3 regions of the Saccharopolyspora sp. NPDC002578 genome follow, and region 2 is predicted to be linked to each of the others. Evidence: riboswitches for the same ligand, from Rfam matches in the RefSeq annotation. Region 2 holds a riboswitch; each other region holds the start of a gene.

Region 1 (5,514 bases), on a different contig from region 2:
GTCGGCGTTGAGGACGGTGAAGTCGCCGGACATGTTCGACTTCACGTACAGGTTCCGGTACAGCGGCTCGATGGACTGGCCGACGCCGCAGATGTTCGAGATCGTCGCCGTCGGCGCGATGGCCAGCACGTTCGAGTTGCGCATCCCGTTGGCGCGCACCCGCTCCCGCAGTCCGTCCCAGTCCAAAGTGGACGAGTGGTCCAGGTCGACGCCGGTTTCGCGGGCCTGCTCCAGCAGCCGCAGCGAATCGATCGGCAGCACCCCCCGGCTCCACAGCGAACCCTCGAAGGACTCGTACCGGCCGCGCTCGGCCGCCAGGTCCGAGGACGCGCCGATGGCGTGGAAGCTGATGTGCTCCATGCTCAGGTCCGCGAACTCCACCGCGGCCTGCGAGGACATCGGGATGCGCTGCGCGAACAACGCGTCCGAGAAGCCCATCAGGCCCAGGCCCACGGGGCGGTGGCGCATGTTCGAGGTCCGCGCCTCCGGGATCGTGTAGAAGTTCACGTCGATCACGTTGTCCAGCATCCGCACCGCCGTGCGGGTCGTGCGGCGCAGGCGCTCCACGTCCAGGCCGTCGGGCGTGACGTGCCGGGCCAGGTTGATCGAACCGAGGTTGCACACCGCGACCTCGTCGCCACCGGTGTTCAGCGTGATCTCGGTGCACAGGTTCGAGGAGTGCACCACGCCGGTGTGCTGCTGCGGCGAACGCAGGTTGCACGGGTCCTTGAAGGTGATCCACGGGTGACCGGTCTCGAACAGCATCGTGAGCATCCGCCGCCACAGGTCCACCGCGCGGACCCGGCGGAACACCGCCAGCTCACCGCGCTCGGCGGCGGCCTCGTACTCGCGGTAGCGCTCGGCGAACGCGGTGCCGTAGAGGTCGTGCAGGTCGGGGACCTCGTCCGGGGAGAACAACGTCCACTGCTCGTCGGCCTCCACGCGGCGCAGGAACTCGTCCGGGACCCAGTTCGCCGTGTTCATGTCGTGGGTGCGCCGCCGGTCGTCGCCGGTGTTCTTGCGCAGGTCGAGGAACTCCTCGATGTCCACGTGCCAGGTCTCCAGGTACGCGCACACCGCGCCCTTGCGCTTGCCGCCCTGGTTCACCGCGACCGCCGTGTCGTTGGCGATCTTCAGGAACGGCACCACGCCCTGCGAGGAACCGTTGGTGCCCTTGATGTGCGCGCCGGTGCCCCGGACCGGGGTCCAGTCGTTGCCGAGACCGCCCGCGTACTTCGACAGCAGCGCGTTGTTGCTGATGCCGTGGAAGATCCCGTGCAGGTCGTCGTCCACCGTGGTCAGGAAGCAGGACGACAGCTGCGGGCGCGTCGTGCCCGAGTTGAACAAGGTCGGCGTCGAGCACATGAAGTCGAACGACGACAGCAGGTCGTAGAACTCGACGGCGCGCGCCTCGCGGTCGTCCTCGCGCAGCGACAGGCCCATCGCGACCCGCATCAGGAACGCCTGCGGCAGCTCGAACCGCACGCCCTGCTCGTGCAGCAGGTAGCGGTCGTAGAGGGTCTGCAGGCCGAGGAAGCCGAACGCGATGTCGCGGTCCGCGTCCAGCGCGGCGCCCAGCCGGGCCAGGTCGAACCGCGCCAGCTCCGGGTCCAGCTGCTCCAGCTCGATGCCGCGGCGCACGTAGTCGGCGAAGTAACCGGCGTAGCGGTCCCGCATCTGCACCTGGTCGGCCTCGGCGGGCTCGTCCGCGACGAAGCTCAACGCCTCCCGGCGCAGCTTGTCCAGCAGCAGCCGCGCCGTGACCAGCGAGTAGTTCGGTTCGCCCTCGACGAAGGTGCGGGCGGCCATCGTCAGCGACTCGGCGAGCTCGGCGGAGCCGATGCCGTCGTAGACGTTGCGCCGGACCTCCCGCAGCACCCGATCCGCGTCCACATCGGACAACCCGGAGCAGGCCTGCTCGACGACGGTCGACACCCGGGCCCAGTCCAGCGGCACGCGGATGCCGTCCGGGCGCGTCATCGCCAGCTCCGGCGCGGTGTCCGCGGCCTGCTCCGGGGTCTCGCGGGCCTGGGCGTGCTGCTCCCGGTAGAGCACGTAGGCGCGGGCGACGCCGTGGTGGCCGCCGCGCATCAGCGCGAGCTCCACCGCGTCCTGGATCTGCTCGATGTGCACCAGGCCCTCGGGGCCGGCGTGGCGCAGCACTCCGCGCGCGGCCTGCTCCGACAACTCCGCGACGACCTGGTGCAGCCTCGACGACGAGGCGGCCGAATCCCCCTCGGCCGCCAGGAACGCCTTGGTCAGCGCCACGGAGATCTTCGTTTCGTCCCAACCGGAAACGGTCCCGTCGCGCCGCAGCACCCGCACTCCCGCGGGTACCGCGGTGGCTGCTGACGGCCGGGTCGTGGACTCGGTCACTGGCTCTCTCCCTCGCAAGCTCGGACACCTGCCCGGGACGGCTCGGAGCGTGCGAGGACCGCGGCGCGCACGGCACCGCTCGTCCCGCGACCCTCCCGCGAGGTCCCGGACGGCGCGCACCCCTCGTGCGCGCACCGATGGCAGGTCTTCGGACTCACGGGCACCCGGCGTCCTCGACGCCGGACCTACTGGCCGTCGCTTCCCGAGCATCGCGCTCAGTGCTGCACCACCTCTGGAGGTGGTGACGGCGGTCGTTCCCGTTCACCGCTGCGGGGCAGTCCCGGACTCGCACCGGGTTCCCTGTTGTCACACCGGGCGATCCCGGTGAACCATCAGCGGGCGCCACACTACATCTAGCGTTCGGCGCTGATCCGGACCCCATCATCGTCGGCGTGGCGGAAGACTTGTTGATGTCGCACGCATCACCCGGACGGGGAGCGCGAGGTTCGTGCGGGACCAAGTCCGAAGCGGTGTGTGATGCGGATTCGCTGGTGGTCGCGGCCGTCGTTCGGGCAGACTCCTGTTCCGAGATCACCGGTCCGGAAGGAACTCCGATCATGCGCGCCTCCCGCGTGCGACGCGGACTCGCCGTCGTCGCCACCGCCCTGGCCACCGCCGCGATGGTCCCCGGCGCCGCCGCCGGGCAGGCGCCGCCGCGACCGGACACCACCGACGTGCGGCTGATCACCTTCAACGACCTGCACGGCAACCTCGAACCGCCCACCGGCTCCTCCGGCGAGGTCGAGCTGCCCGACGGCTCCGTCGTCGAAGCCGGGGGAGCGGCCTACCTCGCCGCGCACCTCGACCGGCTGCGCGCGCAGGCGCCGAACTCGCTGGTGCTCTCGGCGGGCGACAGCGTCGGCGCCTCCCCGGTGAACTCCGCGCTGTTCCACGACGAACCCACCGTCGAATTCCTCAACTCGCAGGACGTGCGCGCGCACGTCGTCGGCAACCACGAGTTCGACGAGGGCTACGCGGAACTGCAGCGGTTGCAGAGCGGTGGCTGCCACCCGGAGGACGGCTGCCGGTTCCGGGATTCCTTCGAGGGCGCGCACTTCCCGTACCTCGGCGCGAACGTGTCCTTCGAGGACGGTTCCCCGGCGCTGCTGCCGTTCACCGTGCAGGTCTCCGGCGGCGTGCCGATCGGCGTCATCGGGGCCACCTTGGAGGAACTGCCGAGCGTGGTGAGCCCGGAGGCCGTCGAAGGACTGCGGTTCGGCGAGGAGGTCGCCGCCATCGACCGCACCGCCGACGCGCTCGACCGCTTCGGCATCAAGGCGCAGGTCGTGCTGCTGCACCAGGGCGACGAGGCCACCGGCGGCGGACCGGACTCCTGCGAGCTCGAACCGGGCGGCCCGGCGACGCGCATCGCCACCGAAGCCTCGCCGAAGGTCGACGCCGTGTTCAGCGCGCACAGCCACCAGCAGTACAACTGCACCGCCACCGACCCGGCCGGGGCGCCGCGCCCCGTCGTGCAAGGAGCCTCGTTCGGCCGGTTGCTCTCGGTGCTCGACCTGAGCATCGACCGCGCCACCCGCGACGTGGTGCGGGAGCGGAGCTCGGCGCGCAACGAGATCGTCACCCGCGACATCGCACCCGACGCGGAGACCGTCGCGCTGGTGGAGGAAGCGCGGGAGAAGGCCGCGCCGATCGCGAACCGCGCCGTCGGGACGATCACCGGTGACCTGCTCAAGGCCGCCGCGCCGTCCGGGGAATCCGCGCTCGGCAGCGTGATCGCGGACGCCCAGCTGGAGTCGACCGCGGCCGGTGGCGCGCAGCTGGCCCTCACCAACCCCGGCGGCGTCCGCGCCGACCTGCCGCACGCCTCCTCCCCGGCGGGTGAGGGCGACGGCGTGGTCACCTACGGCGAGGCGTTCGCGGTGCAGCCGTTCGGCAACATCATGCAGACGATCACGCTCACCGGCGCGCAGCTCAAGAACGTGCTGGAACAGCAGTGGACACCGGAGGGCGCCACGATCCTGCAGGTCTCGGCAGGAGTGCACTACGAGTACTCCGAGTCCGCGCCGATCGGCTCGAAGGTGTCCGGGCTGACGCTGCACGGCGAACCGGTCGCTCCCGACGCCCTGTACCGGGTAGCGGTGAACAACTTCCTGGCGGCGGGCGGCGACGGCTTCACCGGTTTCGCCGAAGGCACCGACGTCACCGGTGGTCCCGTGGACCTCGACGCCCTGCTCGGCTACTTCGCCGCCCACCCCGGCGTCGTCCCACCGGCACCGGACCGGATCACCGCGACGGACTGACGTCACCGGCGCACGGCGCGGGGCGCGATCACCGAATCTATGCCCTGCGCGAGTTCCTCCGCGCAGTCGTGCCAGGGGTGCCGGGAGTTCGCGATCTCCGCGCACCGGGCCCGCAGCCCGGCGAGGCGGCCGTGCAGCCGCGCGCTGCGCACGCCGCCCGCGAGCAGCACCGAACGGCGGCCGTGGCGGATCGCGGCACCGTGGTCGCCGAGGGCGAACTTCGCCTCGGCGAGGCTCGCCAGCTCGAACACCGCCGAGCGCACCTCGCCCGGTGCGCGCGCGGCCACGGCGCGGGACAGGTGCAGCGCGGCGGATTCGAACTCGCCCATCGCGAGCTGTATCGACCCGGTCATGCCCAGCAGGTCCGCCTCGCCGAACCAGCGGAACAGCGGGTAGTCCGCGTCGATCTTCGCCGCCGCGTGCAGCCCGCGGCCGTGGTCGAGCAGGCGGCGCACCGAGTCGCCGCGTTCTCCTTGCGCGGCGGCCCACGCGGAGTTGAGCTGCAGCACCGAACTCACCAGCGCCGAGGATTCGGCGCGGATCGACCCGAGCTGGAACAGCTTCAACGCCGAGTTCGCGTCCCCGAAGTGCAGCTCGGCGCGGCCCGCGGCGTAGAGCGTCCGGGCGATCGCCAGCGGGTCGGCGCCGTCGCGGCCGAAGTCCAGCGCCCGCCCGAAGTGTTCGTGCCCGCTGGCCAGCAGCCCGTTCTCCACGGCGGTCCAGCCCGCGGTGGCGTGCAGCTTGCACAAGGTCGCCAGCAGCTCGGAGCGGACGCCCTCGCGCATCGAGGACTCCAGCATCAGCTCGGCGCGCCGGGTCGCGGCGGCGACGGTGCCGTACTGCCCGACTCCGCCGTAGCGCTGGTCGATCCTGCGCA
Region 2 (5,514 bases):
CGACCCGCCGGTACGGCTCGTGGCGGAACGAGCGGGCCCGCTGCGGTGCGGTGCGCAGCACCGACGTCGCGATCTGCGCGGCGGAGGTGCCCAGGCCCGTCGGTCCGCTCAAGCCGTTCGCGGGCACGGGTTCGTCGCGCGTCCCGCCGTTCATGTACCTGCTGGACCGCATGTGCCACTCGTGCCCGCCGGACTGCCAGTCCTGCAGGCCCTTGACGTAGGCGAACACCCCGGCGCGCGAAAGCGGGTCCACCTGGTGCTCCTCGAACAGCGCGGGCACCTCGGTGAGCGCGGTGTGCTCGAACTGGTGCAGGCGGGAGGTCAGCAGGTCGTTGACGGCTTCGGCGGCCTCCTGCGTGGTGCAGTCGAGGAACCGCTCGAAGACCAGCACCCCGTTGGAGAGCTCACCTTCGTCGAGCACTTCGCGCTCGTAGGAGAACAGGTCGTTGCGCAGGTGCACCGCGTCGGAGAAGGTGTCGCGCAGCACCTCCATCGGCCGGGACGCGGCGATGCCCGCGGGCACTTCGGCGTTCACCGCGTGCTCCACCAGGTTCGCCGACCACGGCGCTCCGCCGACCTTGCGGCGCATCTCCACGTATTCGATCGGGTTGGACAGCCGGTTGCGGTTGATGTTGTGCAGTTCCCACAGCGACTCGTCGAGCAGGTGGCGGGTGTTCTCGGCGAACCGCCGCCGCCAGTCCTCGGAGCGCGCGGGCACGGTGCGGTTCCACAGGTCGGCGAGCCCGCCTTCGACCGGGTTGCGCGGGGTTTCGGTGATCTCGCCGTCGATCGGCATGAACAGCGTCAGCCGGTCCAGGTGCTCCTGTGCGGCGGCCATGTCGTGGCTGCGCTTGTAGAGCTCCAGGAAGTGGTCGTCGAAGTAGAAGACCCACACGTACCAGTCGGTCACCAGGTCCAGTTCGGGGCCGGGCGCGTCCGGGTGGGTGTAGGCGCACAGCAGCGCGTAGTCGTGCGAGTCGAAGTCCTGCTCGTCCCAGATCGGGACGCCCTGCTGCGGGACGTCGATCATGTCCTGCTCGTAGGCCCATTCCTTGGTGTGTCGACGGGCGCGTTGCAGGTGCTGGTTCAGCCTCGCCGGATGAGCCACGTAGAACTCGGGCAGCTGGAACGGTTGCACGTGCGCACCTGTCCTAACTCCGCCGGTCCGGCGGGGATCGTTCCGCTCGGGCCCGCGATCCGCGGCGGATCGTCCTGACGGCCCAGCGGGGGATGGTCTCGATGGAGCAGGCAACCAGAGTTCGCGGCGGCGGCCAAGATCGCGAACACAGGTGCACTCGATCGAGAGGCACGGCTGCTCGCCCGGCCCAGCGCTCCCTTCGGAGCGTGTCCTGAACCGGACCACCGCTGGGCCGATCGGGTGGCACCGCACGCCTGCGTCGCTGTTTCGAGGTGTCGTGTCAGCGGTCGAGGTTCTGGGGGCCGCCGGACTCGGGGGAGGCGGCGCGGGCGAGGAGGACGGCGAGCTCGCTCAAGGTGTGGTCGTAGACGCCCCACAGGTCGAGGTCGATGCGGTGGCGGCTGCGCAGTTCCAGTTCGAGCTCGGTGATCTCGGCGGGGTCCAGTTCGAGGTGGTCGCGGATGCGGTCCTCCGGGTGGCGCGCCGTCGAGCCGAAGCAGAGGTCGCCGAGGATCGCCTGGGCGCGTTGGATCTCGCTGCTCAGGTCCGCGCCGTCCCCGCGGCCGGCGCCGGTCATCGGACGGCCGCCCGTCGCGCGTTCCGCGTCGACGGCTCGGGTAACCGTTCGCGCATCGTGATCGCTCCCAATCTGTCCACAGTGGAATTGCGGGGAAGTGCTCCGGAGCGACGACGGGCGAGCCTGCCCGCGCAGGAGGCCGCTGAGGTGGATTCCGGAGCGGATGTCGCGCGGTGGCGGCGAATGCCGGCCGCGTCCCGTTGATCGGCTCGGATCCGGGAGAGCACCTGCCGGGAGATCGGGCGTCGGAGGTGCGCGGCCGAGCGTGTCAGCGACGGTCCGCTCCTGACAAGGAAGATCCGGCACCACAACCCGTTGGTGGCGGGCACGTCCCGCCGGTCTCGCGTGGACTCCGATCCGAGTTCGACCGTCCGTGATCGAGTCCGCGCTCGCGATCACTCAACGCGGGGACGCAGGAAAACGCTTTCGGTGGTCGTCGTGGCGGGACCCGCTCGTCCATGATGGATTCATCGCGGTCTTCCCGGACCGGCGTCCGCTGCGGATCGCCGGGCACCGGGTGCTTCCCGTTCGGACGAGGAAGTCCGGGCGTCCCACCGGCGCTGTGCGAATCTCCGCCGGCCGCGATTCGGCGCAACGACGCGCCTGCCGCCGCGATCCCGTCTCGGACTCCGCGGACCTGCCAGTGCCCCGCGCTCGCCGACGTCCTCCAGCGGGACCTGCTTCTCCAGCGGGACCGAGTTCCCCGGTCACCCCGAATTCGACTGCGCCGAGCCGGATTCGCCCGGCACGGCCGGTCCCGGTGCAACAGCGAAGGAGTCGAGCAGATGCGTGCTCAAGAGCAACCGGGCCTCCCGCGGGTCACAGCCCAGCCGGACCCGGCGCCGGATACGGCGAGGTGGGGAGGACTGCGCGCCGCGCTCGTGCACCACGACCCGCAGGTGTCCGACGTCGCCTTCGCCCGGCTCGCCCGCGAGCTGCTCGACCCGGCGGCGGCCGGCCCGGCCGACCTGGTCGGCCCGGTCGAGGTCCTCACCGGCTCCCCGCACCCCAACCGGGCGCGGGTGGCGCTGCTGCTGGGCGTGCTGCTCGGCGACGACGAGAGCAGTTCGTACCTGCCGGGACAGATCAAGGGCGTGCTCGGCGACCGGCTCAACGCGTCGCTGCGGCTGCTGGAGCGGGCCGACACCGAGCCGTGCCTGCGCACCGCGCTGCTGCACCTGCTGATGCACCTGCCGGAGCAGCGCGACCGGATCTCGCCGGTGCTGCCGGCGGATCTGGACGAGCACGACGCCGCCCGGCTCCGCCGTTGCTTGACCGTCCCCGACTTCACCGATCCGAGCTGTGCGGCGGGAATCGGCCGGGCCTGGCCGTCCCCGGCGCACTGGGGGAGCCTCGCGCCGATCACCGGTCCGGTCCGAGCCGGTGCGGAGCTCGCCGAGCTGTGGGACGCCGAGACCGCCGCGCTGCGCGCCTACCAGGGCGCGCGCGCCGAGCACGAGATCCACCACGCGTTCGGCTGGCCGGAGCTGCCGGAACCGCCGGAACCCGTCACGCCCGCGTCCGGCGCCTACCGGCGGCTGCTGGAGCAGGAGTCGACGGCGGGCCAGCGCATCGAATTGCTGCGCGCGGAGTCGGGCGCGGTACCGGGCGGGAACTGGGACCGGTCGGTCACGGCGTGGGACGAGGACGCCTACCTGCGGCGGAACCTGCGCCCGGCGCCGGGGCCGGTGCTGGACGTGGCCTGCGGCACCGGGCGCTGGACGCGGGTGCTGGCCGAGCAGGTCGGCCCGGACCGGGTGCTCGGCCTGGACTCGGCGGCGCCGTTGCTGGAGGTGGCGCGCGCGGCGGTCCCGGGCGTGCTGTTCACCGAGGGCGACGCGCGGGCGCTGCCGTTCCCGGACGCCTTCCTCGGCGCGGTGAACTGCTCCGACGCGCTGCACCTGCTGCCCGAGCCGCAGCGGGTGATCGCGGAAGTGGCGCGCTGCCTGCATCCGGCGGGCACCTTCACGGCGACCACCTACCGGCCGGGGACGCGCGCGTTCCAGCGCTACTTCCAGCGCTGCCACGAGCGGGTGTTCGGGCTGCGGTCGTTCGAACCGGAGACGATCGCCGAGGCGTTCGGGTCGGTCGGATTGGACGTGGTGGATTCCAGCGGGCCCGGCTCCTTCCTGTACCTCACCGCCCGCCGCCGGGCCGTCGGACGCGGCGGAATGGGAGCGGTGGCGGTCTGATCCGCGCTCCGGCGGAATTTCGCCCGGTTTTTTCCAGAATTGCCGGGAACCAATCCGGCCGACTATCCGACGGTCTCGGGCGCCTCGTTCCGCGGAGGCTCGGCCGAACGTCGCGCACGGCCCTTGCCGGAACACCGCGCGAGCATCCGCTCCGATGTTCCGGCAAGGGTCATCGACGTCATAGTTCTTTCGGCGGCGCCGGTTTTCCGGCGCTCATACCTGCGCGGACGCAGTTTCCGCGTGTCGTCGCTGCTGCGTTCCGACGTCCGGCGCACTTGACATTCCTCAGCGGGACTGCGAACTTTTCACCCGTTCAAGCGACGGTGTTCAGGAAGCCGGTGTGACTCCGGCGCGGTCCCGCCACTGTGAGTGGGGAGCCCGCCTCCACCCGTGCCACTGCCCGACAGGGTGGGAAGGCCGGAGGCCAGGGTTCTGATCCACGAGCCAGGACACTGGCATCGTCGTACCGATTCGTACGGGGTCGCGGAGCTCCGGAGGAGGTACGTGGTGCTGCGCATCGACGCATCGCGCCCGACGGGCGCAACTTTCCCCTCGGACCCTTGTGGTCTCCCCCGGGCGTAGCCCGCCTTCGATCGTCGCTGACCGGACCGGCTTCGGGAGACACGTGCGTCCTGTTCCTGCCACCACTGATCAGTCCTATTCGGACTCGTTGATCGAGTCCGCTCTGGCCGGCGCGTTCTGCGGCGCCGACGGGGGAACACCGCAGCAGACCACGGCCGCGGTGGCGTTCCTGACCGTGCAGGCCGCCCGGCACACCGGTCGCGGCACCGGCTACGTCAACACCGTGCTCAGCGTGCGGGTCGGCCCGGCCGTCGGTTCCTGCGCCGTGGAACCCGGCGCGCTCGACGAGCACGCGGTGCGCGACACCGTCGGGCGCAGCGTCGCCGAACTGCTGGCGCACCCGCTGCGCCCGGTCCGGGTGGCCGCGCTGGACGCCTACCTCACCGCGACCACTCCGCACGGCGCGCACCCGCTGGCCCGCCAGGTACGGGTCCCGGCGGGGGATTCGCTGGCGAAGTCGATGGCGCGGGCCCGCGCGGTGGCCGCGATCACCCGGGCCCCCGAGGGCGGCCGGGTGGCGGTGATCGGCGTGGTGAACTCGCTGCTCGCCGCGTTGCGGGAGCGCGGGCTGACCTGCGTTCCGTGCGACCTCAAGGGTGGCCGGACCGAGTGGGACGAGCCGATCCTGACCGACCACGCGGCCGCGATCGAGGGCGCCGACGCGGTGCTGGCCTCGGGAATGGTGCTCGGCAACGGCACGTTCGACGAGATCGCCGCGGCCTGCGCGGCGCGCGACCTGCCGCTGACCCTGTTCGCCCAGACCGGGGCCGCGGTGCTGCGGGAACTGCTCGGCGGCCCGGTGCAGGCGCTATCGGCGGAGCCGTACCCGTTCTTCTGGCTCTCCGGCGAGGAGACCACGATCCACACCTACGAGGCGCCGCGATGACCGGTCGGGCACCGGCCCGGTCCGAGTCGCCGCTGGACCTGATAGGCAACACCCCGCTGCTGCGCGTCACCACCCCGATCGCCTTCGAGCACCCGGGTTTCTGGGCGAAGCTGGAGGGCGTGGCGCCCGGCGGGATGAA
Region 3 (5,514 bases), on a different contig from region 2:
CGATGCTGGCGTCCGCCGGTGTCGATTGGGTGCGCGTCGTCTACGCGCAGGAGGAGATCGCCGGTTCCGCCGGAGCCGCCTACCGGCCGTGGATCGAGGAACTCGCCGGGTACATCGCCGGGCGCGTCCCCGAGATCACCCGGGCGGCCGCGACGGCCGTCGCGAGCGGCTACCAGGCGGCGACGTTCGCGGCGCTCGTCGCCTGGAGCGAGGGCGGGGCGCGCGGCGACGCCGTGGCCGCGACCGACGAAGCGCTGCGATGGCTGGAGATTCCGCCCCGCCCGCGAACAGGGTGAGCCACCCGGATCCGAGCGGCGCGAGAAGGGAACGGCCCCGTCCGGTTGACCGGACGGGGCCGCACGAGGGGTGCCGGGGGCGGGAGCGGTGGGAACGACTACCGCCCCCGGCTTCGGATCAGCCGGAGGCCGGGCGCACGGCCTCCGTCGCGCTGATCACGTTCTTGAGCGCGGTCTCCACCTCCGCGTAGCCGCGGGTCTTGAGACCGCAGTCCGGGTTGACCCACAGGCGTTCCGCGGGCACCGCCGCCAGCGCCGCCTTCAGCAGGTCGGTGACCTCCCCGGCTTCCGGGACGCGCGGCGAGTGGATGTCGTACACGCCCGGCCCGACCCCGCGGGCGAACCCGACCGCGTTGAGGTCGTCGAGCACCTCCATGCGCGAGCGGGCCGCCTCGATGCTCGTCACGTCCGCGTCCAGCGCCACGATCGCGTTGATCACGTCGCCGAACTCCGAGTAGCACAGGTGGGTGTGGATCTGGGTGCTCTCGGCGATGCCGGAGGTGGCGAGGCGGAACGATTCCACCGCCCAGTCCAGGTAGTCCTGGTGCGCGGCGGAACGCAGCGGCAGCAGTTCGCGCAGCGCGGGCTCGTCGACCTGGATCACCCGGATGCCCGCGTTCTCCAAGTCCTTGACCTCGTCCCGGATGGCGAGCGCGACCTGCCGCGCGGTGTCGCCCAACGGCTGGTCGTCGCGCACGAACGACCAGGCGAGGATGGTGACCGGTCCGGTCAGCATGCCCTTCACCGGTTTCTCGGTGAGCCGCTGCGCGTACTTCGCCCAGTCCACCGTGATCGGCTCGGGCCGGGACACGTCGCCGAACAGGATCGGCGGGCGCACGCAGCGCGACCCGTAGGACTGCACCCAGCCGTTGTGGGTGCTCACGAATCCGTCCAGGTGCTCGGAGAAGTACTGCACCATGTCGTTGCGCTCCGGCTCGCCGTGCACCAGCACGTCGAGGCCCAGGTCTTCCTGCAGCCGGATGACGCGTTCGATCTCGTCCCGCATCCGCTGCTTGTAGGTGGCCTGGTCGATGCTGCCGGAGCGCAGTGCGGCGCGAGCCTTGCGCACGTCGGTGGTCTGCGGGAAGGAGCCGATCGTCGTCGTCGGCAGCGGCGGCAGGCGCAGCGATTTCCGCTGCGCGGCGAGCCGTTTCGCGTAGTCCCCGCGCTGGGCGTGCTCGGGTTTGAGCGCGGTGAGCCGGGCCTGCACCCGGTCGTTGCGCACCCGTTCGGCGTTCGCCCGGTCCGCGATGCGCCGGCGGCCGTCCTCCAGCTGCTCGGACACCGAGTCGCGGCCCTGGTGCAGCGCGCGGTCGAGGACGACGACCTCGTCGACCTTCTGCGCCGCGAACGCCAGCCACGACTTCACCTGCGGGTCGATGTCGGTCTCGGCTTCGACGTCGTAGGGCACGTGCAGCAGCGAGCACGAGGTGCTCACGGCCACCTCGCCCGCGAGGCCCAGCAGCGTCGCCGCTTTCGCCAGCGCCCCGTCCAGGTCGGTGCGCCAGATGTTGCGGCCGTCGACCAGGCCCGCGACCAGCGTCTTGTCCCGGAGCCCGGAGACCGACGGCAGTTCGTCGACGGTGCGTTGACCTGCGACGAGGTCCACGCCGAGCGCTTCGACCGGCGAGGACGCCAGCACGCCCAGCGCATCGCCGAGGTCGCCGAAGTAGGAGGCGACCAGGATCTTCGGGCGCTGCGCGAGCTCGCCGAGCCTGCGGTAGGCGGTGCGCAGCGCGTCCAGGTCGGCCTGCGAGCGGTCCGCGGCGAACGCCGGTTCGTCCAGCTGGACCCACTCCACGCCCGCGCGGTGCAGCTCGCCCAGCAGTTCCGCGTAGGCCGAGACGAGCTCGTCGACCTTGTCCAGCGGCCGGAACGACGCGGGCGCGCCGTCCCGCGGCTTCGACAGCAGCAGGAACGTCAGCGGGCCGACCACGACCGGGCGGGTCTTGACGCCCAGCTCAGCGGCTTCGTGGTACTGGTCCACCACGGTCTGGTCGGACAGCCGGAACGCGGTCTCCGGGCCGATCTCCGGCACGATGTAGTGGTAGTTCGTGTCGAACCACTTAGTCATCTCCAGCGGTGGCGCGGATTCCACGCCGCGCGCCATCGCGAAGTAGGTGTCGAGCGGGCTCAGCCCCAGCTCCGCGAAGCGGGGCGGTACCGCGCCGAAGGTGACGGCGGCGTCGAGAACCTGGTCGTAGTAGGAGGAAGTGTTCCCCGGCACGGAGTCCAGACCGGCATCGCGCAGCGAGCGCCACGCGTCGGTGCGCAGCGTGCGGGCGACTTCGCGCAGCTCCGGCTCACCGATGCGGGACTTCCAGTAGTTCTCCAGTGCCCGTTTCAGTTCCCGGTTCGGTCCGATCCTGGGATACCCGAGCACGGTGGATCCGATGGTGCTGGTCAACGCTCTCTCCTCGCGAGCTGGACGACAGTTCTGCGAGGTTCGGGCAGGCGTGATCGGCACCCGTCGCCGCGGACGGCGACTCGTCGACCAGGTCCTCCCGCGAGACCTCGCAACAGCGCGCGTCGCGTGGACGCGCGCACCGGCGGCAGGTCTTCGGACTCGTGGGCGTTCCCGGAGGACCGGGGTTCCTACTGGCCGTCGCTTCCCGAGCTCGCGCCCAGTGCTGTGACCGGTCTTCTCAGACCGGTGACGGCGTTCGTTCCCACTCACCGCTGCGGGGCAGTCCCGGATTCGCACCGGGTTCCCTCTTGCCTCGCGCAGCGCCGCTTTCGCAGAGCTGTGCGAACCACCAGCACTTCGGAGGCTACTTGCTTCTGGCGGGAAGACAAGGCCTTGACGTCCCGGTCACCCGGCGTGCACGTGGCCGCGCACGCGAGGATTTCCCGGCCCGGCGGGCAACCCGCGGCGCTCGGGAGCGTCTTCAGGACAGGTGGGGGGAGCGGTTCCCGTCCTGCCGAGCAGGTGGATTCGAGAGGGAGAAAACTGTGGGGATCAACGGAATTCGAGCAACCGTGAGCATCGGCGCGTTGGCCGCGGCGATGGCCCTGGCCCCGTTCGGCGTCGCCACCGCGGATTCGACCGATACGTCCACAGTGGACTTGAACGGTGATGGGACGCCGGACACCGCGACGCTGGCCGCCGTCGGTGACGGCTCGCGGCAGGTCCTCAAGTTCACAGTGGACGGACGCGTCACCGAGGCGACGCTGACCGGTGACGCCTACGCCGGTACGCGGCCCATGCGGGTGCTCGACGTCAACCACGACGGCAAGCAGGAACTGCTGGTGAGCGAGTCCGTCGGGGCGAACACCGAGTGGTTCGGCGTCTGGGATCTCGGCGCCGACGGCGCCCCGCGCGAGATGACCACTCAGGACGGTCGGCCGCTCAAGATCAACGAAGGTGGCGGCGTCGCCGCGCGGCTCGGCTACGAGTGCGCCCCGGCCGGGTCGGACGGCCGCGTGCTGATCACCCTCGCGGCGTCGAACGAGAGCCAGACGGCCGAGCCCGCCTACGACGGCAAGCGCGTCGCCTACGACGTGCGAGACGGCGTGGCCACCCCGGTCGACGAATACCCGTTCGCCGGGGTCGGCCAGGACGACCCGGTGCTGGTCGTGGAGCCCGGCACCTGCGCGTGACCGGACGCCGGGGCCGTCGTGCCGGATTGCGGCGCGGCGGCCCCGGCGCATCTCCGCCGATCGCGCGGCCGTGACTCCTTTGTGACCGTTCAAGGGCTTCGAGCGCCCGTCGCGGGGTCTGTTCCAGGGCTGAGTTGTCGATCAGCTTGCCGTTCGATACCGGCTCTGCAACGCCGATGGCGTCGGTACCACTGTCGACGGAGAGGCCGGTTACCCTGCTTCCTGCAGCTCACGTGAGCGATGCGCGGGCCCTCGTAGCTCAGCTGGACAGAGCAAAGGACTTCTAATCCTTAGGTCGCAGGTTCGAGTCCTGCCGGGGGCGCCTTTTCACCGGTCACCGGGGATGGGGAGAATCTCGACCAAGATCACCTCTGGACCCTACCCCGGTTGCGCGACGTAGTGGCGCGTAGTGGGTGGAGCGGGATCACCCGCGAGCCGCCGAAGAAGCGTAGGATCAGGGTACCGGAGGCGTTCGACTATCCGCGGTCTCGCGGGTGCCGCTTCGGGCGCACCACGATTGTCCGGCCCGATCGGGCTTGGGACGGGGGCGCCGAGATGACCTCGGTTCTGCTTGACTCAACATCCGCACAACACCGAACTACTTCCGCGCCGCGCTTGCAGATGAAGGCCGCGGGCGTCGCCCGCGACCGTTTCGACGGCGGCTGGTGGCCGCGCACCGCGGAGCCGGTCCGCGAGTTCACCGAACTGGTGTCCGCGCTCGGCGACGAGGTCGGGCCGGTCAGCCGCGTGTCCTACCCCCTCGCTACGTGGGGCGCGGTCGACCGAAAAATGATCATCGGAGGTCGGCTGGTGCGGTTCGACGGTTTCCGGGCCATGGACCCGCGCACCGTCGCGGTGATCGGTGCGGACCGTCGGCGGGCGAGCCTGCTGGTCGTGCCACCGGGCGCCGCTGACGGCGCGGCACGGGCGGCGCTGAGTTCGGCCGCCGGACTCGCGGGCCCCGATGACGCAGCCGTGCCGGTGCCGCTCCCGCAAGGGGCGGACGGTGCGGAGCAGCGGTGGGAGGCCGAAGGAGGCCGGGTGGCAGCCGTCCGCTGAGCGGTTCGGCAGTGCCACCCACCGGAGATCGGCCGAAGGTCGGCCGATCCAGCGCAAGAGGAGTTTCATTGACCAGTACCTACACCCCTTCGTCCACCGCCGACGGCGTCGAGCCCGCGGTGTTCAGCCACCCCGAGGACCAGCATCCGCCCGCCCGCCCGGTGGCAGGTGGGCGAACCGATCGTCGCTCCCGGGACATCCGCTTCTCCGAGCAGTCGGCCAACGCGGGTCGATGAGCGAGTCGCCGCCGAGTACCGGAGAACGCACCGGTAGCGAGTTCGCCGAGCTGTCCCGCGAGGTTCGCGAGGCGGGACTGCTGCGGCGCAGGCACGGCTACTACGGGTTGAAGATCGCGGGGAACCTGCTGGCGTTCGCGGGCCTGTGGACGGCGTTCGCCTTCCTCGGCGACAGCTGGTGGCAACTCGTCATCGCAGCGCTGCTGGCGGTCGCGTTCGCGCAGCTCGCCTTCATCGGCCACGACGCGGGGCACAAGCAGATCTTCCGGGGCCGCCGTCCCAACGACGTGCTCGGCACGGTGCACGGCGGCTTGGTCGGCATG

What was found. A riboswitch is a leader RNA that binds a small molecule or an ion and turns the genes downstream of it on or off. The one in region 2 is predicted to bind cobalamin.
Region 1: it holds a riboswitch for cobalamin, as region 2 does, so the genes downstream of both, ACWD38_RS15420 (ribonucleoside-diphosphate reductase subunit alpha) here and ACWD38_RS02210 (Rossmann-like domain-containing protein) in region 2, are expected to answer to the same signal.
Region 3: it holds a riboswitch for cobalamin, as region 2 does, so the genes downstream of both, metE (5-methyltetrahydropteroyltriglutamate--homocysteine S-methyltransferase) here and ACWD38_RS02210 (Rossmann-like domain-containing protein) in region 2, are expected to answer to the same signal.

Annotation. Positions count from the first base shown of each region.
Region 1 is NZ_JBSFWJ010000028.1:18,540-24,053, reverse strand. Features, by position in the region: gene ACWD38_RS15420 (ribonucleoside-diphosphate reductase subunit alpha) at 1-2,376, opposite strand, end outside; cobalamin riboswitch at 2,499-2,725, opposite strand; gene ACWD38_RS15415 (bifunctional metallophosphatase/5'-nucleotidase) at 2,934-4,637, shown strand; gene ACWD38_RS15410 (helix-turn-helix domain-containing protein) at 4,640-5,514, opposite strand, start outside.
Region 2 is NZ_JBSFWJ010000002.1:135,473-140,986, reverse strand. Features, by position in the region: gene ACWD38_RS02225 (terpene synthase family protein) at 1-1,138, opposite strand, end outside; gene ACWD38_RS02220 (hypothetical protein) at 1,419-1,715, opposite strand; gene ACWD38_RS02215 (class I SAM-dependent methyltransferase) at 2,501-3,907, shown strand; cobalamin riboswitch at 4,214-4,382, shown strand; gene ACWD38_RS02210 (Rossmann-like domain-containing protein) at 4,533-5,375, shown strand; gene ACWD38_RS02205 (PLP-dependent cysteine synthase family protein) at 5,372-5,514, shown strand, end outside.
Region 3 is NZ_JBSFWJ010000006.1:15,056-20,569, reverse strand. Features, by position in the region: gene ACWD38_RS04965 (TetR/AcrR family transcriptional regulator) at 1-296, shown strand, start outside; gene metE (5-methyltetrahydropteroyltriglutamate--homocysteine S-methyltransferase) at 415-2,703, opposite strand; cobalamin riboswitch at 2,831-3,069, opposite strand; gene ACWD38_RS04955 (FG-GAP repeat domain-containing protein) at 3,276-3,896, shown strand; tRNA gene ACWD38_RS04950 (tRNA-Arg) at 4,145-4,218, shown strand; gene ACWD38_RS04945 (DUF5994 family protein) at 4,518-4,955, shown strand; gene ACWD38_RS04940 (hypothetical protein) at 5,024-5,191, shown strand; gene ACWD38_RS04935 (fatty acid desaturase family protein) at 5,188-5,514, shown strand, end outside.